Regions from separate parts of the Streptomyces sp. NPDC002809 genome, predicted to be linked through region 1. Evidence: predicted binding sites of a transcription regulator. Region 1 holds the regulator's gene; each other region holds the start of a gene.

Evidence for each region. Region 1 encodes HrcA, which represses chaperone genes, less so after heat shock. Its sites were predicted from a motif close to TTNGCACTCNGNNNNNCNGAGTGCNAA; they were not measured.
Region 2: groL (chaperonin GroEL) is a predicted target of HrcA. The motif match lies at 6,260-6,286, and genes of this name have one in related genera.
Region 3: groES (co-chaperone GroES) is a predicted target of HrcA. The motif match lies at 2,010-2,036, and genes of this name have one in related genera.

What each region holds. Positions count from the first base shown of each region.
Region 1 is NZ_JBEOVJ010000024.1:23,655-32,948, forward strand. Features, by position in the region: gene hemW (radical SAM family heme chaperone HemW) at 1-1,042, shown strand, start outside; gene ABT025_RS16760 (DUF3097 domain-containing protein) at 1,148-1,969, opposite strand; gene ABT025_RS16765 (MBL fold metallo-hydrolase) at 1,995-2,726, opposite strand; gene hrcA (heat-inducible transcriptional repressor HrcA) at 2,912-3,928, shown strand; gene dnaJ (molecular chaperone DnaJ) at 3,929-5,065, shown strand; gene ABT025_RS16780 (nitronate monooxygenase) at 5,191-6,264, shown strand; gene ABT025_RS16785 (16S rRNA (uracil(1498)-N(3))-methyltransferase) at 6,261-7,007, shown strand; gene ABT025_RS16790 (hypothetical protein) at 7,191-7,634, shown strand; gene ABT025_RS16795 (S41 family peptidase) at 7,703-9,294, shown strand, end outside.
Region 2 is NZ_JBEOVJ010000023.1:39,030-48,323, reverse strand. Features, by position in the region: gene ABT025_RS16430 (trypsin-like peptidase domain-containing protein) at 1-522, shown strand, start outside; gene ABT025_RS16425 (DUF4913 domain-containing protein) at 585-1,094, shown strand; gene ABT025_RS16420 (alpha,alpha-trehalose-phosphate synthase (UDP-forming)) at 1,105-2,496, opposite strand; gene ABT025_RS16415 (glucosyl-3-phosphoglycerate synthase) at 2,550-3,497, opposite strand; SAM riboswitch class I at 3,651-3,777, shown strand; gene thrC (threonine synthase) at 3,793-5,085, shown strand; gene ABT025_RS16405 (MoaD/ThiS family protein) at 5,161-5,439, shown strand; gene ABT025_RS16400 (cold-shock protein) at 5,872-6,078, shown strand; gene groL (chaperonin GroEL) at 6,449-8,074, shown strand; gene ABT025_RS16390 (TetR/AcrR family transcriptional regulator) at 8,196-8,912, opposite strand; gene ABT025_RS16385 (CocE/NonD family hydrolase) at 9,020-9,294, shown strand, end outside.
Region 3 is NZ_JBEOVJ010000072.1:19,972-29,265, reverse strand. Features, by position in the region: gene groL (chaperonin GroEL) at 1-1,448, opposite strand, end outside; gene groES (co-chaperone GroES) at 1,552-1,860, opposite strand; gene ABT025_RS30685 (hypothetical protein) at 2,125-2,445, opposite strand; gene ABT025_RS30680 (polysaccharide deacetylase family protein) at 2,442-3,458, opposite strand; gene ABT025_RS30675 (THUMP-like domain-containing protein) at 3,555-4,802, shown strand; gene ABT025_RS30670 (hypothetical protein) at 4,827-5,492, opposite strand; gene ABT025_RS30665 (VOC family protein) at 5,546-6,016, opposite strand; gene ABT025_RS30660 (RNA polymerase sigma factor) at 6,080-7,330, opposite strand; gene ABT025_RS30655 (YciI family protein) at 7,438-7,800, opposite strand; gene ABT025_RS30650 (hypothetical protein) at 8,093-8,377, opposite strand; gene tsaD (tRNA (adenosine(37)-N6)-threonylcarbamoyltransferase complex transferase subunit TsaD) at 8,374-9,294, opposite strand, start outside.

The DNA.
Region 1 (9,294 bases):
CTCCCGGGACAACTACGCCTCCCACCTCATCGGCGAGGTCCGCCAGGCCCGCAAGGTCCTCGGCGACGACCCCCGCCAGGTCCGTACGGTCTTCGTCGGAGGCGGTACGCCGACGCTGCTGGCCGCCGCCGACCTGGTCCGGATGCTGGCCGCGATCCGGGAGGAGTTCGGCCTCGCGGACGATGCCGAGATCACCACCGAGGCCAACCCGGAGTCCGTCGGGCCCGCCTACCTCGCCGAGCTGCGCGAGGGCGGCTTCAACCGGATCTCCTTCGGGATGCAGAGCGCCCGGCAGCACGTCCTGAAGATCCTCGACCGCACCCACACCCCGGGCCGGCCCGAGGCCTGTGTCGCCGAGGCCAGGGCGGCCGGCTTCGAGCACGTCAACCTCGACCTGATCTACGGCACCCCGGGGGAGTCCGACGACGACTGGCGCGCCTCCCTCGACGCCGCGATCGGCGCCGGGCCCGACCACGTGTCGGCGTACGCCCTGATCGTCGAGGAGGGCACCCAGCTGGCCCGCCGGATCAAGCGCGGCGAGATCCCGATGACGGACGACGACGCGCACGCCGACCGGTATCTCATCGCGGACGAGGCGATGGTCGCGGCCGGCTTCTCCTGGTACGAGGTGTCGAACTGGGCCCGGACGCCCGAGGGCCGCTGCCTGCACAACGAGCTCTACTGGCGCGGGGCCGACTGGTGGGGCGCCGGACCCGGCGCGCACAGTCACGTCGGCGGCGTGCGCTGGTGGAACGTGAAGCACCCCGGGGCGTACGCGCAGGCGCTCGCCGAGGGGCGCTCGCCCGGCGCGGGCCGCGAGATCCTCTCCGCGGAGGACCGGCGGGTCGAGCGCATCCTGCTGGAGCTCCGGCTCGTCGACGGCTGCCCGCTGTCGCTGCTCGCCCCGGCCGGACTTGCGGCGGCCGGGCGGGCGGTGGACGACGGCCTGCTGGAGCCCGGCCCGTACGGGGAGGGGCGCGCGGTGCTGACCCTGCGCGGGCGGCTGCTGGCGGACGCGGTGGTGCGGGACCTGGTGGACTGAGGGAACAGGCCTGCGGGGGTGGGCCGAGACGGCACAGGGCTGTTGCGGCGGTGGCCTGGGGGAACTGGCCTGCGGGGGTGGGCCGAGACGGCAGGCAGGCCGGGCCTACTCGGCAGGGGCCGTCACGAAGTCGATGAGATGCTCCACACATCCCAGCAGCTCCGGCTCCAGGTCCTTGTAGGACCTCACCCGGGACAGGATGTGCTGCCAGGCCGCACCCGTGTTCTCCGGCCACCCCAGCGACCGGCACACACCCGTCTTCCAGTCCTGCCCCCGCGGCACCACCGGCCATCCGGGGATCCCGACGGAGGACGGCTTCACGGCCTCCCACACGTCGATGTACGGGTGGCCGACCACCAGGACGTTCCCGTCCGAGATCTGTGCCGCGATCCGGGACTCCTTGGAGCCCGGTACGAGATGGTCGACCAGTACCCCCAGACGCGCGTCCGGACCCGGTGAGAACTCGCGCACGATCGCGGGAAGGTCGTCGATGCCCTCCAGGTACTCCACGACCACGCCCTCGATGCGCAGGTCGTCGCCCCAGACCCGCTCCACCAGCTCGGCGTCGTGCCGGCCCTCCACGTAGATCCGCCCCGCCCGCGCCACCCGGGCCCGCGCCTCGGGCACCGCCACCGAGCCGGAGGCCGTACGGGCCGGCCGGACCGGGCCGCCCGCCGACGGGCGCACCAGCGTGACGACCCGGCCCTCCAGCAGGAAGCCGCGCGGCGCCATCGGGAAGACCCGGTGCTTGCCGAAGCGGTCCTCCAGAGTCACCGTCGGGCCCTCGGCCGTCTTCTCGCACCGGATCACCGCACCGCAGAAGCCGGTGGCGACGTCCTCCACGACCAGATCGGGCTCGGCGGGCACCTCGGGGACGGGGGCGGACTTCTTCCACGGCGGGGTCAGGTCCGGCTGGTAGCTGCGCATCGGACGACGATAAGCGGGGAACGGTCTACGACACGCCGAACCGGACGGCAAGGCCGTCGCGTTGGGCCCGGACGAACGCGGCGTCCACCACGGCCCCGTGCCCCGGCACGTACAGCGCGTCCTCGCCGCCCAGCTCCAGCAGCCGGTCCAGCGCCGCCGGCCAGCGTGCGGGAAAGGCGTCCGGGCCCGCCTGGGGCTCACCGGACTCCTCGACCAGATCGCCGCAGAACACGATCGCGGGGGAGCCGGGGACGCCCGGGACCAGCACCGCCAGGTCGTGACCGCTGTGCGCCGGACCGGCGTTCACGAGCTGCACCTCGCGCCCGCCGCCCAGGTCGAGCGTCCATTCGGCGCACACCTCGTGACGGGGCGCCACCAGCACATCGGCCGACTCCGCCGCGTCGTGCTCGGGCAGACCGTGCCGTACCGCGTCGGCGTGCAACTCGTCCGCCCCTCGCCGCAGCAGATCCGCCGTGCCCACCGCGCCGTACACCTGTGTCCCGGCGAAGGCCGCCGTGCCCAGCACATGATCGAAGTGGGGGTGGCTGAGTGCGATATGCGTCACCCTTCGGCCCAGCAGCGCCTGTGCCTGGGTGCGTACCTCCACCGCTTCACGGAGTGACGACCCGGTGTCGCAGAGCAGCACTCCGTCGGTCCCGGCGACGAGGGCGACCGTTGCATCCCACACCGGAAGGCGTCGCCGGCCCACTCCGTGTCCGAGTCGCTCCCAGCCGAACTCTTCCCAAGAGGCGTCCATACGACGACGCTATCGGCAACGACCTGCGCAGTCTCGCGGTAGCGTGGCCGGTCGCCCTTGCTAGGGGGCTACCCCGTCGCCGTACACTGGCCGGGGGATTGCTGGCACTCGTACGCACAGAGTGCCAGGAGAAGACCCGGGAACGGCCCGAGAACCACCGAGGTACACAGCTGGAGGTGTGCGCGATGCTCAGCGAACGCAGACTCGAAGTGCTGCGCGCCATCGTCCAGGACTATGTCGGCACCGAGGAGCCCGTCGGCTCCAAGGCGCTCACGGAGCGGCACAAGCTGGGGGTCTCCCCGGCCACCGTCCGCAACGACATGGCGGTGCTGGAGGACGAGGGCTTCATCGCCCAGCCGCACACCAGCGCGGGACGCATCCCGACGGACAAGGGTTACCGGCTCTTCGTCGACAAGCTCGCGGGCGTCAAGCCCCTGTCGTCGCCGGAGCGCCGTGCCATTCAGAATTTCCTCGACGGCGCGGTCGACCTCGACGATGTCGTGGGACGTACCGTACGGCTGCTCGCGCAGCTGACCCGGCAGGTCGCCGTCGTGCAGTACCCCTCGCTGACCCGCTCGACGGTGCGGCACGTGGAACTGCTGTCCCTGGCCCCCGCCCGGCTGATGCTCGTGCTGATCACGGACACCGGCCGGGTCGAACAGCGGCTGGTCGACTGCCCCGCACCGTTCGGCGAGACCTCTCTCGCCGATCTGCGGGCGCGGCTCAACAGCCGGGTCGTGGGACGCCGTTTCGCGGACGTTCCGCAGCTGGTGCAGGACCTGCCGGAATCCTTCGAGAGCGAGGACCGGGGAACCGTGTCCACCGTGCTCTCGATCCTGCTCGAATGCCTTGTCGAGGAGACGGAGGAGCGGCTGATGATCGGCGGCACCTCCAACCTCACCCGCTTCGGGCACGACTTCCCTGTGATGATCCGGCCGGTGCTGGAGGCGTTGGAGGAGCAGGTCGTGCTGCTGAAGCTGCTCGGCGAGGCCAAGGACTCGGGCATGACCGTACGTATCGGGCACGAGAACGCCCACGAGGGGCTCAACTCCACGTCCGTCGTCGCGGTCGGCTACGGTTCGGGCGACGAGGCAGTCGCCAAACTCGGCGTGGTCGGACCGACCCGCATGGACTACCCCGGAACGATGGGAGCGGTACGCGCAGTGGCACGTTACGTCGGACAGATCCTGGCGGAGTCGTAAGTGGCCACGGACTACTACGCCGTACTCGGCGTGCGCCGCGACGCTTCGCAGGACGAGATCAAGAAGGCCTTCCGGAGGCTCGCCCGCGAGCTGCACCCGGATGTGAACCCCGATCCGAAGACCCAGGAGCGGTTCAAGGAGATCAACGCCGCTTACGAGGTGTTGTCGGACGCTCAGAAGAAGCAGGTCTACGACCTCGGCGGCGACCCGTTGTCCGCCTCCGGAGGTGGTGGCGCGGGCGGATTCGGACAGGGCGGCTTCGGCAACTTCTCCGACATCATGGACGCGTTCTTCGGTACGGCGTCGCAGCGCGGACCCCGTTCGCGCACCCGTCGCGGCCAGGACGCCATGATCCGGCTGGAGATCGACCTCTCCGAGTCGGCCTTCGGTACGACCAAGGACATCCAGGTCGACACGGCCGTCGTCTGTACGACCTGCAGCGGTGAGGGCGCCGCGCCCGGCACCTCCGCCCAGACCTGTGACATGTGCCGCGGCCGCGGCGAGGTCTCGCAGGTCACGCGGTCGTTCCTCGGCCAGGTCATGACGTCGCGGCCCTGCCCCCAGTGCCAGGGCTTCGGCACGGTCGTGCCGACGCCGTGCCCGGAGTGCGCCGGTGACGGCCGCATCCGCTCGCGGCGCACGCTCACCGTGAAGATCCCCGCGGGTGTGGACAACGGCACCCGCATCCAGCTCGCGGGCGAGGGCGAGGTCGGCCCCGGCGGCGGCCCGGCCGGTGATCTCTACGTCGAGATCCACGAGCTGCCGCACGCCGTGTTCCAGCGGCGCGGCGACGATCTGCACTGCACGGTCACCATCCCGATGACGGCGGCGGCCCTCGGCACCAAGGTGCCGCTGGAGACGCTCGACGGGCTGGAGGAGGTCGACATCCGGCCGGGCACCCAGTCCGGCCAGTCCGTCCCGCTGCACGGGCGCGGCATCACGCACCTGCGAGGCGGCGGGCGCGGCGACCTGATCGTGCACGTCGAGGTGATGACCCCGACGAAGATGGACCCGGAGCAGGAGCGCCTTCTGCGCGAGCTGTCGAAACTGCGCGGCGAGGAGCGGCCCACCGGCCAGTTCCAGCCCGGGCAGCAGGGGCTGTTCTCGCGGCTGAAGGACGCGTTCAACGGCCGCTAGGGCCTGCGGCCGAGTCGCGCAACGATGTCGTACGGGCCCGGTTTCCGGGCCCGTACCGCATTGCGGACAAAACGTGGCAGCGGGGTGCGCATCACCGGACACGGGGGACATGACACGATGCGGTCATGTCATCCGCGTTGACCGATCTCTGCCGGTATCCGATCGTGCAGGCCCCGATGGCGGGCGGAGTCTCCTGTCCGCAGCTCGTCGCGGCTGTCGCCGAGGCCGGCGGACTCGGCTTCCTGGCCGCCGGGTACAAGACGACGGACGGCATGTACAACGAGGTCAAGCAGGTGCGCGGGCTCACCGGCCAGCCCTTCGGCGTCAATCTCTTCATGCCGCAGCCGAACCTCGCCGACCCGGCCGCCGTCGAGGTGTACCGGCACCAGCTCGCGGGTGAGACCTCCTGGTACGAGACCCCGCTCGGCGACACCGACACCGGCGGCGACGACGGCTACGAGGCGAAGCTCGCCATCCTGCTGGAGGACCCCGTCCCGGTCGTCTCCTTCACTTTCGGCTGCCCCTCCCGCGACACCCTCGACGCGTTCGCCGCGGTGGGTACGTACACCGTCGTCACGGTCACCTCGCCCGAGGAGGCCCAGGCCGCCCAGTGGGCGGGCGCCGACGCCGTCTGCGCCCAGGGCATCGAGGCGGGCGGCCACCAGTCCACGTTCCGCGACGATCCGCAGACCGACGGTACCGGGACCGGGCTGCTCTGCCTGGTGGCCCAGGTGCGCGAGACCGTGCAGATACCGATCATCGCCGCGGGCGGGATCATGCGCGGCTCCCAGATCGCCGCGGTGCTGGCGGCGGGCGGCGATGCCGCACAGCTCGGCACCGCCTTCCTGGCCGGCCCCGAGTCGGGCGCCCACCTCCTGCACAAGCAGGCCCTCACCAATCCGCTGTTCGTCCGCACCACCCTGACCCGGGCGTTCTCCGGGCGCCCGGCCCGCGGCCTGGTCAACCGTTTCGTGCGCGAGCACGGACCGTACGCCCCCGCCGCCTATCCTCAGGTGCACCAGCTGACCGCGGCGCTGCGCAAGGCGGCGGCCAAGGCCGGGGACGCGCAGGGCATGGCACTGTGGGCGGGGCAGGGGCACCGGATGGCGCGCGAGCTGCCCGCCGGCCGGCTGGTCAGGCTGCTGGCCGAGGAACTGGACGCCGCACGGACGGCAGTGAGCACAAGGAGTACACAGTGACGGCACCCGTCTTCGTCGTCGACCGGATGCCGCAGGGGCCGGGCTTCGTTCTGGAAGGGCCAGAGGGGCGGCACGCCGTCTCCGTGAAACGCCTGCACGCCGGTGAGGAAGTCGTCCTGACGGATGGCCTGGGTCGCTGGGCGGAAGGCGTCGTGAGCGCCGCCGAGGGCAAGGACCGGCTGGTGATCGCCGGCCTGGAGTCCGTCCACGAGGAACCCCGGCCAGGCGTCCGTATCACCGTCGTCCAGGCGCTGCCCAAGGGGGACCGCGGCGAGGTCGCCGTCGAGACGATGACGGAGACCGGCGTCGATGCGGTCGTGCCGTGGCAGGCCGCGCGCTGCATCACCCAGTGGAAGGGCGACCGAGGCCTCAAGTCCCTTGCGAAGTGGCGCAATACGGCCCGTGAGGCCGGCAAGCAGTCGCGCCGGGTCCGGTTCCCCGACGTGGCGGACGCGGCAACGACCAAGCAGGTTGCCGCACTTCTGGCCACGGCCGACTTCGCTGCCGTGCTGCACGAGGACCGGGGACACGACAGCGAACCGCTGGCCGCTGTCGACCTGCCCGACGCGGGCGAGATCGTGCTGGTCGTAGGGCCTGAAGGCGGCGTCTCGCCCGAGGAGCTGGCCGTGTTCGCCGCCGCCGGCGCCCGGACCTGCCGCCTCGGACCGACGGTGCTGCGCACGTCGACCGCGGGTACCGCGGCGACTGCGCTGCTGCTGGGACGCACGGGCCGCTGGTCGTAGAGGCCCTTCTCCGGGGCAGTTGTGGCCGCAAGCGGTCTACCGCTGCGTCAGGAGTGGTGGGAAGCTGCCCGTATGGGGACATCAAGGGCATGGGGCCGCCGAAGGACCCGTCGCTTTCCGGCCGTGATCTGCCTCGCGGCCGCAGTAGTCGCGGGCCTCGCCGCCTGCGAACCCGTGGACGGGCTGAACACCGCGTCCATCGCCGTGACCACGGACCGCACCGCCACCAGCGCCCTGGAGCACGAAGGCGTGCGGGTCCAGTGGCTGACCTGCACGGCGAAGGTGGAAGGGGACGGGGCGAAGACGCCGTCCGCGCGGGCCGGTTCGGCCACCGCCTCCACGCGCCGCGTCGCCGACGTCGACTGCAGCGGCAGGACGAAGGACGGCCGGGACATAAAGATCACCGGCCAGGTCCGCCAGGCGGTCGACGGCCGGTGCGTACGCGGTGACCTGACCGCGAAGGCCGGCGCCCGGACCGTGTTCCGGGCCACCCTGCTGGGCAACTGCGAGGCACCGCCCCCGACTTCCGCACCGGCCGACGGGGGCGCCGGCAGCGGTGGCGGGGGAGGAGTCCGGCCGACGGTGACCGTGACCGTCACGGTCACCGAACACCCCCAGGGGAAGTGAGCCGCCCGGACGGCGGACTCCGGCCAACATCGTTCCGCCGGCCACGGCCGCGGCCTAGGCTGATCGTTGTGACACAGCCTTCCTACCTCCGCTATCCCCATGTCCAGGGCGACTCGATCGCCTTCACCGCCGAGGACGATGTCTGGCTCGCGCCGCTCGACGGCGGCCGAGCCTGGCGTGTCAGCGCCGACAACCGCCCCGTCACCCAGCCGCGGATATCTCCCGACGGCACCCTCGTCGCGTGGACGTCCACCCGGGACGGGGCACCCGAGGTACACGTCGCCCCCGTCGACGGCGGCCCCTCCCGGCGGCTGACCCACTGGGGCGACGCGCGGACCGCCGTACGCGGCTGGACACCGGACGGCGACGTGCTGGTCACCAGTACCCAGGGCCAGGTCTCGCTCCGGCGCAGCTGGGCCCGCGCCGTCCCGGTCGACGGAGGTCCCGCACGGACCCTCCCGTACGGACCGGTCGGCTCCCTCGCGTACGGTCCCGGCGGCCGGGTCCTGCTGCTCTCGGCCACGATGGGGCGCGAGGCCGCCACCTGGAAGCGCTACCGGGGCGGCACCGCGGGCAAGCTCTGGATCGCGGCCGAGGGGGACCCGGCGGAGTTCGTACGCGTCCACGAGGACATCGACGGCAACATCGAGTGCCCGATGTGGGTCGGCGACCGCATCGCCTTCCTCTCCGACCACGAAGGCGTCGGCGCGCTCTACTCCTCCCTCCCCGACGGCACCGGCCTGCGCCGGCACACCGGCATCGAGGGCTTCTACGCCCGGCACGCCACCACGGACGGCACCCGCGTCGCCTACGCGTCCGCCGGCGAACTGTGGCTCCTGGACAGCCTGGAGAGCGACGGCCCCCGCCGCCTCGACATCAGGCTCGGAGGTCAGCGCGCCGACCTCCAGCCGCACTCCGTGCACGCCGGCAGCCACCTGCACACCGCGTCGCCCGACCGCACCGGCCGCGGCAGCGCCGTCGGGTCCCGCGGCGCCGTCCACTGGGTCACCCACCGCGAGGGCCCGGCCCGCGCGCTCGCCGTCGAGCCCGGCGTACGGGCCAGGCTGCCGCACACCTTCCAGGCCGACGGCGACCAGCACGTCGTCTGGGTCACCGACGCCGAGGGCGACGACGCGCTGGAGTGCGCACCGGCCACCGGGACCGGCCCCGGCGCCGTACCCCGCCGCCTGGCCGCGGGCCGGATCGGCCGGGTCCTCGACCTGGTCCCCGCACCCGACGGCAGCCGCTTCGCCGTCGCCGCCCACGACGGGCGCGTCCTCGTCGTGGAGCGGGAGAGCGGCGAGGTCCACGAGGTCGACCGCAGCGAGCACGGCGACGCCTCCGGCCTCGTCTTCTCGCCCGACTCCGCCTGGCTCGCCTGGTCGCACCCCGGCCCCGAACCGCTCAGCCGGCTCAAGCTCGCGCACCTCGCCGACCTGTCGGTGTCCGAGGCCACCCCGCTGCGCTTCCGGGACTTCGCGCCCGCCTTCACGGCCGACGGCAAGCACCTGGCGTTCCTCTCCGAGCGGGCCTTCGACCCGATCTACGACTCCCACGTCTTCGACCTGGCGTTCATCGGAGCCTGCCGGCCGCACCTGCTGACGCTCGCCGCGACCACCCCGTCCCCGTTCGGACCACAGCTCCACGGCCGCCCGACGGA
Region 2 (9,294 bases), on a different contig from region 1:
TACCTCGCCGAGGCACTTCACGAACAGGCCCTGGCCCTGTCGGACCACGACGAGCCCGAGGCGGCACTGGCGGCCGGGGACCAGGCACTGGAACTGTACGAGCGGCGGTGGCGCGAGGACCCCGGGCAGGAAGCCGCGGGCTACGCCGCCGGGCTCACGCTCGTGGCCTGGCTGAGGGAGACCAGTGGCAAGGGCGGCGATCCGGTACCGCTCAGGGAGCGGGCCGTCGTGCTGCTGCGCCCGGTGGCCGTGAACTCCGACTTCAGCCGGGTGCGGCTCGCCGAGAATCTGGTGCAACTGGCCCATCACGCCTCGGCGGCAGGAGGAATGCGCGCCCTGCTGCGCGCGCTTCCGTTCGCCCGCGAGGCCACCGAGAACTACGCCCGGATGTCGGCGCGCAAGCCGTCGCCGGGTGATGACCTGACGAGATCCGCGACCCGCTGGGCCCAGCTGCTGGACGGCTGCGGACGCAGGGCCGAGGCGAGCGATGTGCGCCGTCGCTACGGGGTGCCGAAGGGCTGACCGGCGGCCGCTGTACGACCTACGTGACAGAAGCGGTTTGTGCGTTTCGGGAGGAGAGAACGATGCCGGAACAGGATGGGGAGACGGATGTTCCCGCCGACGGAGGTCCTGCCTCGGCCGCGGGGGCACCGCCGCCGATGGAGACCGACGACAGCACCGAACTGGTCTTCCGGTCGGTGGACCTCTTCTACGAGGAGTATCTCGCCCAGGTGGTGTGGCGGCGCGTGGACGGCGTCCACCTGGCCTGGTGTCCGGACTGGTGGATGCATCCCGAAGCGATTGTGAGGATCGCCTCGCTGTGGCGGGCCTTCGAGTTCCTGCGGGTCGATTCGTCTCTCGGTATGTCCAACTGGTGGCTGCACCACGCCGATCCCCATCTGGCCGTGCTGATGGATCCGCGCACCGGGCCGTTCGTCCTCTGCGCGGGACCCGACGGCCACAGCGTGGACATCGGCCCGTTGCCGGGCAATCCGTCACCGCCGGAGATGTGGGACGACCCGGCGTTCTCGGTCGATGCGGCGGAGGCGGAGGAGGCGCGCAAGGCCGCCGGGGCGGAGGACCCGGCGAACTGACCGGCCCGCCCTACTCCTGCCGCAGCGCCTCCAGCTGTTCCAGGAACCACTGCTGCGGCGGCAGCGCGGTGGCCGCCGCGGCCAGCCGCTTCGTGCGGGCCGTCCGCTCGTCGTCCGCCATCGTCAGCGCCTCGTGCAGCGCGTCGGCGGTGGCGGACACGTCGTACGGATTCACCGTGATCGAGTCGGCGCCCAGCTCCTCGTACGCCCCCGCCTCCCGTGACAGCACCAGCGCGCAGCCGTGGTCGGAGACGACCGGGACCTCCTTGGCGACCAGGTTCATCCCGTCCCGGATCGGGTTGACGAGCGCGACGTCCGCCAGCCGGTACGCGGCCAGCGAGCGGGCGAAGTCGTCCTTGACGTGCAGGACGACCGGGGTCCAGTCCGCCGTCCCGTGCGCCTCGTTGATCGCGTCGGCGACGCGCTGCACCTCGGCGGTGTACTCCCGGTAGACCCCGAGGTCCTGCCGCGAGGGGTAGGCGAACGCGATGTGGACGACGCGCCCGCGCCACTCGGGCCGCTCGTCGAGCAGGGCGCGATAGGCGAGCATCCCGCGGACGATGTTCTTGGACAGCTCCGTACGGTCCACCCGCACGATCGTCTTCCGGCCGGGGCCCACCTGCTCCCGCAGCGCCGCCATCCGCTCGTCCACGTCCGCCTCGTGCGCGCGGCGGCGCAGGAACTCCGCGTCGGCGCCGAGGCCGTGCACCCCGATCCGGGTGCGGCCGGTGCCGCCGAGGATCTCCGTGCAGCAGCCGATGAACGCGTCCGCCCAGCGGCGGGTCAGGAAGGCCGCCCGGTCGGCGCCGAGGATGCCGTGCAGGAGCTGTTCCGCGATGTCGTCGGGCAGCAGCCGGAAGTAGTCGACGGGCGCCCACGGGGTGTGCGAGAAGTGGCCGATCCGCAGGTCGGGGCGGAGCTCGCGGAGCATGCCGGGCACCAGCGCCAGGTGGTAGTCCTGCACGAGGACCGCCGCGCCCTCGCCCGCCTCCTCGGCGAGCGCCTCGGCGAAGGCCCGGTTGTACGTCTCGAAGGAGGCCCACTGACGGCGGAACTCCGCGTCGAAGACGGGTTCGACGGGGGTCTGGTAGAGCAGGTGGTGGACGAACCAGAGCACCGAGTTCGCGATGCCGTTGTACGCGTCGGCGTGGACGTCCGCGTCGATGTCGAGCATCCGGACGCCGGGTTCGCCGACCCCGCGCCGCACCGCCTCCCGGTCCCCGTCCCCGAGGGCGGCGCAGACCCACATCTTGTCGTCCACGGCGCTCAGGCCGGAGACGAGTCCGCCCCCGCCGCGCCGGGAGTCGAGGGTGCCGTCCTCGCGCAGCGCGTACGAGACCGGGCCGCGATTGGACGCGACGAGTACCTGGGCAGCGGGCTGAGGGGCGTGCTCGGAGACCATGGGCGGAATCTAGCCCGATCACGAACCGCCCAAACGTACGAAGTCAGGCCACGTCACGCCGCACGGCGTGAAACGTACTCCTCGATCTCGCGCATCGGCGGCCGCTCCTCGGTGTCCACCGGATAGGTGCGCGGGACGAAGCCGTGCTCGCCGCGCTCGAACTGGGTCAGCGACGGGCGGACCAGATGCCCCCGGGAGAGGCGGAGTTGGGCGGTGCGGTAGATGGCTGCGGCCATCCGGCCGAGCGCCTGGCCGTCCTGGTGGCGGTGCTTCCTGACGCCCACGTCGACCTGGGCGAGCGCGTCCAGACCGACCGTGTGCAGGGCGTCGACGAGCAGGCCCAGCTCCACTCCGTAACCGACCGGGAACGGCAGCCGCTCCAGCAGCGAGCGGCGCACGGCGTACTCGCCGCCGAGCGGCTGGACGAAGCCGGCCAGCTGCGGCCAGTGCAGATTGAGCAGCGGGCGTGCCACCATTTCGGTGACGCGGCCGCCCTGGCCCGTGGTGTCGCCGAACGGGCGGTCGTACATCGCCTTGACGAACTGGACCGAGGGGTCGGTCAGCAGCGGGCCGACGATGCCGGAGACGAAGTCCGCGGAGAAGTCCTTCAGGTCCGCGTCGATGAAGCAGACGATGTCCCCGCCGGTCACCAGGAGTGACCGCCACAGCACCTCGCCCTTGCCGGGGACGGCCGGTATGCGGGGCAGGATCGCGTCCCGGTGGACGACCCGGGCACCCGCCCGGCGGGCGACCTCGGTGGTGGCGTCCGTCGAGCCGGAGTCGATCACCACGAGTTCGTCGACCAGCTGGACCTTCTCCATGAGCTCGCGCCGGATCGTCGTGACGATGTCCCCGACCGTCTCCGCCTCGTTCAGCGCGGGCAGCACCACGCTCACGCTCGGTCCGTTCGCGCCGCTTCCGGCCTCCAGCAGACGGTCCAGCGGACGGTCGGCGGCTGACCAGGAACGCCTGGTCAGCCAGCGTTCGACCTCTTCCAGCACGGTCGATACTCCCTGTATGTGATCCATCTCGCGGTTCGGACGACTATCTCAACAGTCCGGTGCTTCGGTTACAGTCTTGAACAACGCAGATGGCCGTCGCATGCCGGGGTCCGTCCGCCGATAAACGCCTGGATCCATGGTCCAGTGCCACAGCGCTCATCCAGAGGGACTGAGGGAACGGCCCGTTGAAGTCCCGGCAACCCTCCCGCCGACCGCGAGGTCAGGTGGGGAAGGTGCCAATTCCGTCTCGTGACGAAATGCGTCGCGAGGAAGATGAGGAAAGGACCTCGCCATCGTGGCTGTTGAGACTGTTGAAGCAAACACTGAATCCTCCGTGGACCTCGGTCCCGCCGCGGCGCTTTCCTGCCGCGAATGCGGAGAGCGATTCGCACTCGGCCCCCTTTTCGCCTGCGCGTCCTGTTTCGGGCCGCTCGAAGTGGCGTACGACCTGCCGAGCGGCTCCCCGGACGAGCTGAAGAAGCGCATCGAGGCCGGACCGAACAACATCTGGCGCTACGCGCCGCTGCTGCCGGTCCCCGCCGATGTCGCGGACAAGCCCAACATCAACCCCGGCTTCACCAAGCTGGTCAAGGCCGACAACCTCGCCCGTGAGCTGGGCGTCACCGGCGGTCTGTACGTCAAGGACGACTCCGGCAACCCGACGCACTCCTTCAAGGACCGCGTCGTCGCGATCGCCGTCGAGGCCGCCCGCGCCTTCGGGTTCACCACCCTCTCCTGCTCCTCCACCGGCAACCTCGCCGGCGCCGTGGGCGCCGCCGCCGCCCGCGCCGGTCTGCGCTCGTGCGTGTTCATCCCGCACGACCTGGAGCAGGGCAAGGTCGTCATGGCCGCGGTGTACGGCGGTGAACTGGTCGGCATCGAGGGCAACTACGACGACGTCAACCGCTTCTGCTCCGAGCTCATCGGCGACCCGCTCGGCGAGGGCTGGGGCTTCGTCAACGTCAACCTGCGCCCGTACTACGGCGAGGGATCCAAGACCCTCGCCTACGAGATCTGCGAGCAGCTCGGCTGGCAGCTGCCCGACCAGATCGTCATCCCGATCGCGTCCGGCTCACAGCTCACGAAGATCGACAAGGGCCTCCAGGAGCTGATCAGGCTCGGCCTGGTCGAGGACAAGCCGTACAAGATCTTCGGTGCCCAGGCCGAGGGCTGCTCCCCGGTCTCCGCCGCCTTCAAGGCCGGTCACGACGTGGTGCGGCCGCAGAAGCCGAACACGATCGCCAAGTCCCTGGCGATCGGCAACCCGGCCGACGGCCCGTACGTCCTGGACATCGCCCGCCGCACCGGTGGCGCCGTCGAGGACGTCAACGACGAGCAGGTCGTCGACGCGATCAAGCTGCTGGCCCGCACCGAGGGCATCTTCGCCGAGACGGCCGGCGGGGTGACGGTCGGTGTGACGCAGAAGCTGATCGAGGCCGGTCTGCTGGACCCGGCGCTCACCACTGTCATCCTGAACACCGGTGACGGCCTCAAGACGTTGGACGCGGTGGCCGCCACCTCGCAGGCGAGCGCCACGATCCGCCCGAGTCTGGAAGCCTTCCGCGCCGCCGGGCTCGCCACCAGCTGAGAACCCGGCGCCCAGGCCCCCCGGCGGGCCGGGCACCGGCTTCCGACCACTCGAGACTCAGGAAGGGCACCCACCATGAGCGTCAAGGTCCGTATCCCCACCATCCTCCGCACCTACACGGGCGGCCAGGCCGAGGTCCCGGCCGAGGGCGCGACCCTCTCCCAGGTCATCGAGTCCCTGGAGAAGGACCACCCGGGCATCGCCGCCCGCGTCCTGGACGACCAGGGCAAGCTGCGCCGCTTCGTGAACGTGTACGTCAACGACGACGACGTGCGCTTCGAGGGCGGCCTGGACGCGGTCACCCCGGACGGTGCCGGTATCTCGATCATCCCGGCCGTCGCCGGCGGCTGCTGAGCCCCCGGGCCTCGCGGCCCGACTTCACCGCGTCACCGGAATTGCCCCCTCTGCGAGAGAAGCGGAGGGGGCAATTCTGCATGGTTGAGCGCGGTAGAGTGAGGGAAGTCCCCTCCGCTGCCCGTGCCGCCCGCATATGAGAATGCGCCTGGCCACGACAAGATGCAGCCAAAGTACCTGAGCCCCTTGCGCCATAAGTCGCCTTTGCCTGGCCTGACTTGCCCTGGAATCTCATGAATCCCCCACATTCGGGCGATCGGTGCTGCGCAGAATTCTCGTCCGATTGACCTGTTGCAGAGGGCAGTTGGGCAGATACATTCGGCCGCGGTCGACGCGTTCCGGCGCACACACCCTCTCCTGTCGGAGGGTGAGTTCTGACCCGGGCCCGCGAAGTGCGGTCCCGTGCAAGGGCCAGTAATAGGGGAGTTAGGCATGGCTCAGGGCACCGTCAAGTGGTTCAACGCGGAGAAGGGGTACGGCTTCATCGCGGTCGACGGTGGTGCGGATGTTTTCGTCCACTACAGCGCGATCCAGATGGACGGGTACCGCACCCTCGAAGAGGGTCAGCGAGTTGAATTCGAGATCTCGCAGGGCCAGAAGGGGCCGCAGGCGGACATGGTCAAGCTCGCCGTCGGCTGAGCCCGGCCTGTCACCACGCAGTCGGCCAACGACACTACTCACGCACGGAGGGCCCGTACCCCTGGGGTACGGGCCCTCCGTGCGTCCCGGGGCGCTTCCGCGGCACCCCGGGGCGCTTCCGCGCCGTCCCGGGAGGCTCCCGCGGGCCCCTTTGCGACTGTCCACACTCCGGAGGGGGACGCTTGCACTCTCGGGGGTCGAGTGCTAATTATTGGCTTAGCACTCTCTGGGTGAGAGTGACAGAAACTTGGACCGGGCCGGTGAGGCCCGCAGGTCTGTCGGGGCAAGGAACCGGCAGACAGGCAGGCCGTCCGTCGCGGGCGCCTCTCGGTCCGGAGAAATCCACCCCTGTCCGGGAGGACCACTTCATATGGCCAAGATCATCGCCTTCGACGAGGAGGCCCGGCGCGGTCTTGAGCGCGGCATGAACCAGCTCGCCGACGCCGTCAAGGTCACCCTCGGCCCCAAGGGCCGCAACGTCGTCCTTGAGAAGAAGTGGGGCGCCCCCACGATCACCAACGATGGTGTTTCCATCGCCAAGGAGATCGAGCTGGAGGACCCGTACGAGAAGATCGGTGCGGAGCTGGTCAAGGAGGTCGCCAAGAAGACGGACGACGTCGCCGGCGACGGTACGACCACCGCCACCGTTCTCGCTCAGGCGCTCGTCCGCGAAGGCCTTCGCAACGTGGCCGCAGGTGCCAACCCGATGGCGCTCAAGCGGGGCATCGAGAAGGCCGTCGAGGCCGTCTCCGCCGCCCTCCTGGAGCAGGCCAAGGACGTGGAGACCAAGGAGCAGATCGCTTCGACCGCCTCCATCTCCGCCGCTGACACCCAGATCGGCGAGCTCATCGCCGAGGCCATGGACAAGGTCGGCAAGGAAGGCGTCATCACCGTCGAGGAGTCCCAGACCTTCGGTCTGGAGCTCGAGCTCACCGAGGGTATGCGCTTCGACAAGGGCTACATCTCGGCGTACTTCGCCACGGACATGGAGCGCATGGAGTCGTCCCTGGACGACCCGTACATCCTGATCGTGAACTCGAAGATCAGCAACGTGAAGGACCTCCTTCCGCTGCTGGAGAAGGTCATGCAGTCCGGCAAGCCGCTGCTGATCATCGCCGAGGACGTCGAGGGCGAGGCCCTGTCGACCCTGGTCGTCAACAAGATCCGTGGCACCTTCAAGTCCGTCGCCGTCAAGGCCCCGGGCTTCGGTGACCGCCGCAAGGCCATGCTCGGCGACATCGCCATCCTCACCGGTGGCACCGTCATCTCCGAGGAGGTCGGCCTCAAGCTGGAGAACGCCGGTCTCGACCTGCTCGGCCGCGCCCGCAAGGTCGTCATCACCAAGGACGAGACGACGATCGTCGACGGCGCCGGTGACAGCGACCAGGTTCAGGGCCGCGTCAACCAGATCCGTGCCGAGATCGAGAACTCCGACTCGGACTACGACCGCGAGAAGCTCCAGGAGCGCCTCGCGAAGCTGGCCGGCGGCGTGGCCGTCATCAAGGCCGGTGCCGCGACCGAGGTCGAGCTCAAGGAGCGCAAGCACCGCATCGAGGACGCGGTGCGCAACGCCAAGGCCGCCGTCGAGGAGGGCATCGTCGCCGGTGGTGGCGTGGCTCTGCTCCAGGCCTCGGCCGTCTTCGAGAAGCTCGAGCTCACGGGTGACGAGGCGACCGGCGCCAACGCCGTCAAGCTGGCGCTGGAGGCTCCGCTCAAGCAGATCGCCGTCAACGGTGGTCTCGAGGGTGGCGTCGTCGTCGAGAAGGTGCGCAACCTGCCGATCGGTCACGGCCTCAACGCCGCGACCGGCGAGTACGTCGACATGATCGCCGAGGGCATTCTCGACCCGGCGAAGGTCACGCGCTCCGCCCTGCAGAACGCCGCGTCCATCGCCGCGCTCTTCCTCACCACCGAGGCCGTCATCGCCGACAAGCCGGAGAAGGCCGCTGCCGGCGGCGCTCCGGGCGGCATGCCGGGCGGTGACATGGACTTCTGATCCTGACGGATCGGTAGCTCCTGCACAGCTGTACACGACACCGGCCCCCGGGGATTCGTCCCCGGGGGCCGGTGTCGTCGTGTGTGCGGGCGTTGTCCACGCGGGTGCGCGGTCCGTACGGTCAGCCCGCGTCGAGGCCGTCGACCAGCCGGTTCAGGAAGCGGGCGAACGTGGCGTCGGGGGTGACCGGGCGCCCCGCCGAGGCGAGGGCCTCGGCGAGTTCCGGGTGGTGGCCGTCCGTGGCGACGGCGGCGAGGTAGAGCGCCTCGGCCGCGGCCCGGTCCGGCGACAGGGCGGCCTCGGCCTGCGCCACCTCGTGGGCCACGTGCCCGGCCACGAACGCGGTGAGCTGGGCGAAGACCTCCAGCCGGGCGCCGCCGTCGAGACCGCTGGGCCGCAGGGCGGCCAGGGAGTGTTCCAGGAAGGCGAGGGTGCGGGGGCCGAGGGTGCGGCGGGCGGGCACGGCGGTGGCCAGCCAGGGGTGGCTGAGCATGTGGTCGCGCTGGAGGTGCCCGATGGCCTTGAGGTCGGCCCGCCAGTCGCCGGTGAGCGGACCGGACGCCGGAAGTTCGCCGTTGACGTGGTCGATCATCAGGTCCAGCAGCGTCTCCTTGTCGGGGGCGTAGCTGTAGAGCGACATGACGCCCGCGCCCACCTCCGCGGCGACCCGTCGCATGGTGACCGCGTCGATTCCCTCGGTGTCGGCGAGGGCGACGGCCGCCACCGTGATCGCCTCGCGGCTGAAGGCGGGCCTGCGCCCCCGGCGGGGCCGGTCCGGGGTCAGCCAGAGTTCTCGGGGGTCGACGCCGGTGGCGCCGGCCCCTTCGGCACGGGTCACGATTCTGCTGTTCCCTTCCTCACTGCTGCGGCTCTTGTCTGTCACTCATCCAAGCATCCACTATTCTCGTACACAGTACGAGAAGGCATGAGCGATGGAGGCGAACGATGACATCACGCACGCACGACGCCCTGCCGAGGCCCGCCCTGACGCCGTCGGCCGCGAAGCCCCCGCTCTCCGCCCGGATGATGCGGGCCACCTGGCGCGGGCTTCCGGCCGCACGGCACAAGGCGGCCTGGGAGCCGGGGCTGACGGTCCCCGCCGCCGACGGCAGCCCCCTGGTCACGGACCACTACTTCCCCCGTGACGAGGGTGACCACCCCACCCTCCTCGTGCGCTCGCCCTACGGGCGGGGCGTGCCCTGGTCGCCCCAGTACGGCAT
Region 3 (9,294 bases), on a different contig from region 1:
CCGGTCGCGGCGTTGAAGCCCTGACCCTTGTCGAGGTCGGCGACCTTCGAGGTGATGACGTAGCCCTCGAGGCCCGCGTTCTCCGCGATCCAGCGGAGCGGCTCGACGGCGGCGCGGCGCACGACCGCGACACCGGTGGCCTCGTCGCCGGTCTTGCCGAGGTTGCCCTCGAGGACCTTGACGGCGTGGACCAGAGCGGAGCCACCACCGGAGACGATGCCCTCCTCGACCGCGGCGCGGGTCGCGGAGATGGCGTCCTCCAGACGGTGCTTCTTCTCCTTGAGCTCCACCTCGGTGGCAGCACCGACGCGGATCACGCAGACACCGCCGGCCAGCTTCGCCAGGCGCTCCTGGAGCTTCTCGCGGTCCCAGTCCGAGTCCGTGGACTCGATCTCGGCCTTGATCTGGTTGACGCGGCCGGCGACCTCGTCGGACTTGCCGCCACCGTCGACGATGGTGGTGTCGTCCTTGGAGACGGTCACGCGGCGGGCGGTGCCCAGCACGTCCAGACCGGCCTGGTCGAGCTTGAGGCCGACCTCCTCGGCGATGACGGTCGCACCGGTGAGGGTGGCGATGTCGCCGAGCATGGCCTTGCGGCGGTCACCGAAGCCCGGGGCCTTCACCGCGACGGCGTTGAAGGTGCCACGGATCTTGTTGACGACCAGGGTCGACAGGGCCTCGCCCTCGACGTCCTCGGCGATGATCAGCAGCGGCTTGGACGCACCGGCCTGGATGACCTTCTCCAGGAGCGGCAGCAGCTCCTGGATCGAGCCGATCTTGCCCTGGTGGATCAGGATGTACGGGTCGTCGAGGACGGCCTCCATACGCTCCTGGTCGGTCACCATGTACGGGGACAGGTAGCCCTTGTCGAAGGCCATGCCCTCGGTGAAGTCGAGGTCCAGACCGAAGGTGTTGGACTCCTCGACGGTGATGACACCGTCCTTGCCGACCTTGTCCATCGCGTCCGCGATGAGCTCGCCGACCTGGGTGTCCTGCGCGGAGAGCGCGGCCACGGCGGCGATGTCGGACTTGTCCTCGATCGGGCGGGCGGTCGCGAGGAGCTCCTCGGACACGGCCTTGACCGCGGCGTCGATGCCCTTCTTCAGGGCGGCCGGGGACGCGCCCGCGGCCACGTTGCGCAGGCCCTCGCGGACGAGCGCCTGGGCCAGGACGGTGGCGGTGGTCGTACCGTCACCGGCTACGTCGTTGGTCTTGGTCGCCACCTCCTTCACCAGCTGGGCACCGAGGTTCTCGTACGGGTCGTCCAGCTCGACCTCGCGCGCGATGGTGACACCGTCGTTGGTGATGGTGGGCGCACCGAACTTCTTGTCGATGACGACGTTGCGGCCCTTGGGGCCGATCGTCACCTTGACCGTGTCGGCAAGCTTGTTGACGCCGCGCTCGAGGGCGCGACGGGCGTCCTCGTCGAACTTCAGGATCTTCGCCATGGAGCTGAACTGTCCTCTCAGAACAAGAACTGCGCCCCTCGCCGCCCGGCTAGTTATTTCGCAGGGGGCCAGGGGCGCAGAACAGAAGCAAACGTTAAGTGAATTACTTCTCGATGATCGCGAGCACGTCGCGAGCCGAGAGGACGAGGTACTCCTCGCCGTTGTACTTCACCTCGGTGCCGCCGTACTTGCTGTACAGGACGACATCGCCGGTCTTGACGTCGAGCGGAAGGCGCTCGCCGTTCTCGAAGCGGCCCGGGCCCACGGCCAGGACGACGCCCTCCTGGGGCTTCTCCTTGGCGGTGTCGGGAATGACCAGGCCGGAGGCCGTGGTCTGCTCGGCGTCGAGCGGCTGGACCACAATGCGGTCCTCGAGCGGCTTGATCGCAACCTTGGTGCTGGTCGACACGATCCGGTCTCCCCCTTCGGAGATCTCACGGGGTTATCAGTCTTTGGGTGGCGACCAGGTGGGCCCGTCGTCGCGGGTGCCGGACCTGCCGGTCGCACAGTACTGCTGGCACTCTCCAGTGGGGAGTGCCAGCACTGAGACTATGACCGCGATTAGCACTCGGTCAAGCGGAGTGCCAATTCACGCCCCTCGTGGCGTCCGGCCGCCCCCCGCCGGAACCCGTCCGGCACAGGGAGAACGCCGCAGGCACCCGGACCGTTCCGCACGTCAGGTGCGCCGGCACCCCGCATCCGCGGCCGCCCCGCCGCGCGGCCCCGACCGCTCCGGCCACCAGCGGACCGGCGGGCGCGTCCGGTCTCCCCCGGCCGCCGCGGGGCGGCCGCAGGCGACGACGACCATCGCCCCCGGCGCCCCGTGATCACCGCGCACCGCCGCGGGCCGCACCTCCGCGGCGCTCGGCGACGGGTTCACCCGCTGCGCCGCCTTCCGGCCCAGCCGCTCGATCGGGTCCACCGACTGCGCGCAGCCGGCGGTCAGGAGCGCACCGGCGGTCAGCAGTCCGGCCAGCAGCCGGTGCGCCCTTCTCATACGTAGTCCTCCAGCCGGGCCACCGCGTAACCCTTGTCCGTGACGACCTTCATGACGGACCGGATCAGGTCGGGCATGCTGCCCTTCCAGTCCTTCTTGCCGCGGAAGTGGGTGAGGATGATGTCGCCGGGGTGCAGGTCCTGGTCCTCCTCGCGCCACTCCATGTGGTCGGGGAACGCCTCGGCCGCCCACAGGGGCACGGCCGTGATGCCGCAGGACTTGGCGATCCGCAGGGTGTCGCCGTTGTAGTTGCCGTACGGCGGCCGGAAGAGCCGGGGGCGCTCGCCGTACTGCTGCTCGATGATGTCCTGCTGGTCGCAGATCTCCCGCTTCTGCTCCTCGTGGGAGAGGCCCGGCATGTAGCGGTGGTTCAGCGTGTGGTTGCCGAGGACGACACCGCGGGCCTGGGCCTCCTTGAAGTACCCGTAGTCGTCGCGCACCAGGTAGTCGCTGAGGAAGGCGCTGTACGGGATGTTCAGCTCCGACATCATCCGCAGCAGCTCGGGGTCCTTGTCGTCCCCGTCGTCCATCGTCAGGAAGACGACCTTCTCCTTGGTGGGGACCGTGGTGAAGACCGGCGGCAGCGAGGCGTCGCCGCCCTCGACCTCGAAGCCCTTGCGGGTGGCGAGGTGCGGCTTCGCGGCGGGCGGCGCCGGCGGAGCCAGCGGGGTGCTCGCCAGGCCCCACTTCTTGGCGGCGACGGCCCGTGCGGCCTGAGCGCGGCGCACCTTCTCGGCCCGGGCAGCGGCGGAGCCCGCCACCCCTGCCGGGGGGCCGCCCTGCTGCCCGGCCCGGGCGGCGGCCGCGCGGGCCGGATCGGCCGGGGCACGATCGCCGGTCTCGGCCGCACAGCCCGACCCGACGGCGGCGACCAGGAGCGCGGCGAGGACCGCGTAGCCCGGCCGGCGCCGCAGGTGTCCCTGCCCGCGCCGCTTCCGCCCCTGCCCGTCCGACACCGCACCCGGTCTGCGCCTCTTCATGTCAAATTCTTCCTTTTGTCGTACTGGCTGCATGGCGCCGCATCCTGCCAGCCCGGGGTCGGGCATCCGGCCCGACACAGCGCCCGCCCCGACGGTCCCCCCGGCTGGCGCGCAGCCGACTGGCCCACAATGGGGCGGGTGAACGCTCTCTCCCCGACCGGCCCGTCCGACGCCCCCGACCCGCTCGCCGCCTTCCTGGCCCTGCGCACCGCCGAGGGCGCCGAGCTGCTGGCCGGGCTGCGGTCGTACGACCCCGCCACCGAACTGGCCACCGCCACCCGGCTGCGCCGCACCCACCCGGCCGCCCTCGTCTCGGCGGCGCTGGGGCAGGCCCGGCTGCGGCAGCGGGCGGTGGCGAAGTTCGGGGCCGAGGACGCGCACCGGATGTTCTTCACACCGAACGGGGTCGAGCAGGCGACCCGTACCTCGGTGGCCGGCTACCGCGCCCGCCGGTTCGCGGACGCCGGGGTGCGCAGCGTCGCCGACCTGTGCTGCGGGATCGGCGGCGACGCGATCGCCCTGGCCCGGGCGGGGATCTCCGTGCTCGCCGTGGACCGCGACCCGCTGACCGCCGAAGTGGCCCGCGCCAACGCCGCCGCGCTCGGCCTGGACGCGCTGATCGAGGTGCGGTGCGCCGACGTCACGGAGATCGACACCTCGCCCTACGACGCGGTCTTCGTCGACCCGGCCCGCCGGGGCGGACGCGGCCGGATCTTCGACCCGGAGGCGTACTCCCCGCCCCTGTCCTGGGCGACGGCGGCCGCGCTGAAGGCTCCCCGAGCGGCACTGAAGATCGCCCCGGGTGTCCCGCACGAGGCGATCGGGCCGCAGGCGGAGGCCGAGTGGATCTCGGACGGCGGCGACGTGAAGGAGGCGGTGCTCTGGTTCGGCGAGGGCTTCGAGGCGGGTTCGTACCGCGCGACCCTGCTTCCGTCGGGCGCCACCCTGTCCGCTCCGGCCGCGCTGCCCGCCCCGCCCGTCGGTCCGGTGGGCCGCTATCTGTACGAGCCTGACGGCGCCGTGATCCGGGCGCATCTGGTCGCCGGGATCGTGGAGCGGTGCCACGGACGGCTGTTCGACGAGATGATCGCGTACGTCACGAGCGACGAGCTGTACGAATCCCCGTACACCGCCGGCTACGAGATCACCGATCAGCTCCCCTTCAACATGAAGCGGCTGAAGGCGCTGCTGCGGGAGCGGAAGGTCGGCGTCCTCACGGTCAAGAAGCGCGGCTCGGCGGTCGAACCGGAGGAACTGCGCCGGAAGATGAAGCTCCAGGGCCCGAACGCGGCCACGGTCTTCCTGACCCGGGTCGCGGACGCGCCGACGATGCTGATCGGCCGTCCCGTGACCGGCCCGGAGGCCCGCCGCGGGTGACTGCGGCCGACCTCCGGGCCGGGGTCAGCGGTGGGTTCCCCCGCCGAAGGAGAGCAGGGGCTCGGGCGCGGCCGCACCGGCCAGCGTCCGCAGGACCCAACGCCGGTGCCAGAAAGCCTTGGTGACGCCGATGAGGCCGATGAGCCAGCCGATGAAACCGAGACCCATGATCAGGGCCATCAGACCGTAGGTGTCGTCTCCCCGGACCGCACCCGCGGGCACCGCGAAGCAGGCGTACAGCCCGAAGGCGCAGAGCGCGAAGGAGCCCAGCAGCCAGGCCAGGCTCGCACCGGGCAGCCGGAACGCGGCGTCGCTCGCCGCATCACGGTCCAACGCGCCCCACTGCCCGAGCAGTCGGCGTATCCGCCGGTCCCGGCGCAGGCCGATGACGACGAGGATGACCGCGGGCACCAGGCAACAGGCCCCCATGACCAGCATGATCGCGCCGATGGCGGCGCTGAAGATGTCGTACGACTGCTCGAAGGTGACGAACGCTGCGCCGATCAGCGCCCAGCCGAGCGCACCGACCGCTCCCCACATCCACAACAGCCCCAGGCGTCCGGGCCCGATGTGCATCTTCACCAACGCGCCCAGGATGAGGGCCCGGTCGGCGAGCAAAGCCCCCCGGTCGGGCCAGGTGCGTATCTCCACGGGCGGCGGGGGCGGCGGAAGCGCTGAGCGAGCGGACATGGGCCAGACCCTACCGAGCGCCGGGCGCGGCCCCACGCCCGAGTGACCGCCTCTCAGGCGTTGCGCAGGGCCTCGATGTCGAGGCGCTTCATGCCGAGCATCGCCTTCATGGCGCGGGCCGCCTTGTCCGGGTCCGGATCGGTCAGGGCCTCACCGAGACCGGGCGGGATGATCTGCCACGAGACGCCGTACTTGTCCTTGAGCCAGCCGCACTGGCTCTCCTGGCCGCCGTCCGCGGTGAGCTTGTCCCACAGCTGGTCCGCCTCCTCCTGCGACGCGCACTCCACGGAGAGGGACGCGGCCTCGGTGAAGGGGAACTCGGGACCGCCGTCGAACGCGATGTACTCCGCGCCGTCCAGCTGGAAGCGGACCGTCATCACCGCTCCCGCCTCGCCCGGCGAGGCTGCGGTCCAGCGGGTCACGTCCAGGACGCGCGAGTCGCCGCCGATGACGGAGATGTAGTGGTCCGCAGCCTCCTCGGCCTGGTTTTTGTCGAACCAAAGGAACGTGGTGACCTTCTGCATGGTCTTCTCCTCACTGGGTGGTGCGGAATGCCGTGCAGGGTAGACCGGCGCCGGGCCCGGAACTCATCGGCCGGCCCGGTCCAGCAGCAGCGCCCGTTCCCGCTCGTTGCGGGTGAGCTCCGCCGCCCGTACGAACTCGGCGCGGGCCTCGTCCGTACGCCCCATCCGCTCCAGCACATCCCCGCGCACGCTCGGCAGCAAGTGGTAGCCCTTGAGCGCGGGGTCGGCGGCCAGGGCGTCGACCAGGGCGAGGCCGGCTGCGGGGCCCTCGGCCATGGAGACGGCGACGGCCCGGTTGAGCTCGACGACCGGTGACGGGGTCAGTGCGGCGAGACGGTCGTACAGCGTGACGATGGCGGCCCAGTCGGTGTCCTCGTAGCGCACCGCCCGGGCGTGGCAGGCGGCGATGGCGGACTGGAGGGCGTACGGCCCCAGGGTCTGCCCCGCCTCGGCAGCGGTCCCGCTCGCCCGGAGCAGGGCCGCGAACCCGCGGCGGATGAGCAGCCGGTCCCAGCGGGCCCGGTTCTGGTCGGCGAGAAGCACCGGCGCCCCGTCCGGTCCGGTCCTGGCGGCGGTGCGCGAGGCCTGGAGCTCCAACAGGGCGGCCAGCCCGTGCACCTCGGGCTCCTGGGGCATCAGCCCGGCCAGCACCCGGGCCAGGCGCAGCGCGTCCTCGCAGAGGCCCGGGCGCAGCCAGTCGTCACCGGCGGTCGCGGCGTACCCCTCGTTGAAGACGAGGTAGATGACTTCGAGCACCGATCCGAGCCGGGCGACGCGCTCGGGGCCGTACGGCACCTCGAAGGGGACACCGGCCCGGCCCAGCGCCCGCTTGGCCCGGACGATCCTCTGGGCGACGGCCGGCTCGGTGGTGAGGAAGGCGCGGGCGATCTCCTCGGTGGTGAGGCCGCCCAGCAGGCGCAGGGTGAGCGCGATACGGGCGTCGGTGGAGAGCACCGGATGGCAGGAGGTGAAGATCAGCCGGAGCAGGTCGTCGTCGATCCGGTCCGGGTCCGCGGCGCCCGGGTCCGGTTCGCCGGAGACGCTGTCCAGGTCGCGGCCCATCTCGGCCAGCTTGCGGGCGTACGTCTCGCGGCGGCGTACGAGATCGATGGCGCGGTGCTTGGCCGTGGCCATGAGCCAGGCTCCCGGGTTGTCCGGGACGCCCGACTCCGGCCACTGTTCCAGCGCGGCGACCAGGGCGTCCTGCGCGAGTTCCTCGGCGATGCCCACGTCCCGGACGATCCGGGCGACACCGGCGATGATCCGCGCGGACTCGATCCTGAATACCGCTTCAACCGCGCTCGCTGCCGTCACGGCCACCCATCAGAGCAGCCGTGACGTACCCGGGCAAGCGCGACCGGCCGGTCGGCCGGCGGTCAGCGCGTGCGGTACCCCGGCGAGCGCGAGCGGCCGGCCGGCGGTCAGCCGGTCGCTTCGTCGATGGCCCGGATCTCGGAGGTGACGCTCCAGCTCTCCGGGTGGCACCGCAGGAACCGCTTGGTCCATTCCAGTGCCTCGTCCTTGTCCTTGCACTGGAGGATGGCGTACCCGCCGACGACTTCCTTGGTCTCGGTGAAGGGCCCGTCGGTGTAGCTGAGCTTGCCGCCGGCCCAGTGGACGCGGGTGCCCTGGGCGGTCGGGGTGAGGCCGGCCGTCTCCAGCATCACGCCCGCCTTGTTGATCTCCTCGAACAGGGCGCCCATGCGCTTCTCGAAGTCGGGGTCGGGCTCGAACCCGGCGGCGGCCTGCTCGTCGATGCGGATGAGTGACATGAAGCGCGGCATGGTGACTCCTCGGTCGGGAGGGCGGGGACCTCTTCCCCGCCTCTCACCCTTGCGTCGAACGGGACACGGCCGGATCGACATCTCCCCCGGAATTCTTCTGAGATATTTCCGGCCCGGCCACCGGACCGGCTGCCGGGACGGCTGCCGTCCCGGCAGCCGCCGTCCACCCGCTGCTTCCCCGAGACGGTCACCGCCGAGGACGCGGCGGAGCTGCCCCGCCTCACCGCGATCAAGGACGACTGGCGGACGTACGCCGCCGACTACGAGGTGGCCGACGAACTCGACGCGATCATCACCGGTCTGCTGGCCCGAGGGACTCGAAGCGCCAGCGGTGCACCGGCCGGGTGACGATCCCCGCCTCCGGCTCGGGCAGCTCCGGCAGCTCGTCGCCGTGGGCGCCGTCCCACCAGGTGATGACCAGGACCCGGTCCTGCGGGGCGCGCAGCAGCTCGCTGCGCAGGGGCGGCCGCTCCAGCTCACCCGCGCGGGCGCGCGCCCACTCCAGCAGTTCCGCGCCCCGGCCCTCGGTGGCCCGGGCCTCCCACATCAGGGCGACGACCGTACCGTTCCCGTTCATGAGTACAGGTTGTCCTTGCTGATCTCGTGCACATGGTCGTGCGAGTGGCTGTGCCCGTGCCCGGCGCCCGGTACGTGGGTCTCGGTGACCGGCAGCGAGGAGTCGGCCGAGAGCTCCAGGTCGGATGCGGGCCGGTTGCGGGCCACCATCTCCGCGCCCAGCGCGGCGACCATGGCCCCGTTGTCGGTGCACAGCCCGGGCCGGGGCACGCGCAGCCGGATCCCGGCCCGCTCGCACCGCTCCTGCGCAAGCGCCCGCAGCCGCGAGTTGGCCGCGACACCGCCGCCGATCATCAGGTGGTCGACGCCCTCGTCCTTGCAGGCGCGGACGGCCTTTCGCGTGAGCACGTCCACCACGGCCTCCTGGAAGGACGCCGCCACGTCCCGTACCGGCACCTCCTCGCCCGCGGCGCGCTTCGCCTCGATCCAGCGGGCCACGGAGGTCTTCAGGCCGGAGAAGGAGAAGTCGTACGCGGGGTCGCGCGAACCGCTCAGGCCGCGCGGGAACGCGATGGCCTTCGGGTCGCCCTCCTTCGCGAGACGGTCGATGACCGGACCGCCGGGGAAGCCGAGGTGCAGCACCCGGGCGATCTTGTCGAAGGCCTCGCCCGCCGCGTCGTCGATGGTCGCGCCGAGCGGCCGTACGTCGTTGGTGATGTCGGGGGCGAGCAGCAGCGAGGAGTGCCCGCCGCTGACCAGCAGCGCCATCGTCGGCTCGGGCAGCGGGCCGTGCTCCAGCTGGTCGACGCAGATGTGCGAGGCGAGGTGGTTCACGCCGTACAGCGGCTTGTTCAGCGCGTACGCGTACGCCTTCGCCGCCGAGACTCCCACGAGGAGGGCGCCTGCGAGTCCGGGGCCCGCGGTGACGGAGATGCCGTCGAGGTCGCGGCCGGTGACGCCGGCCTCCTTCAGGGCGCG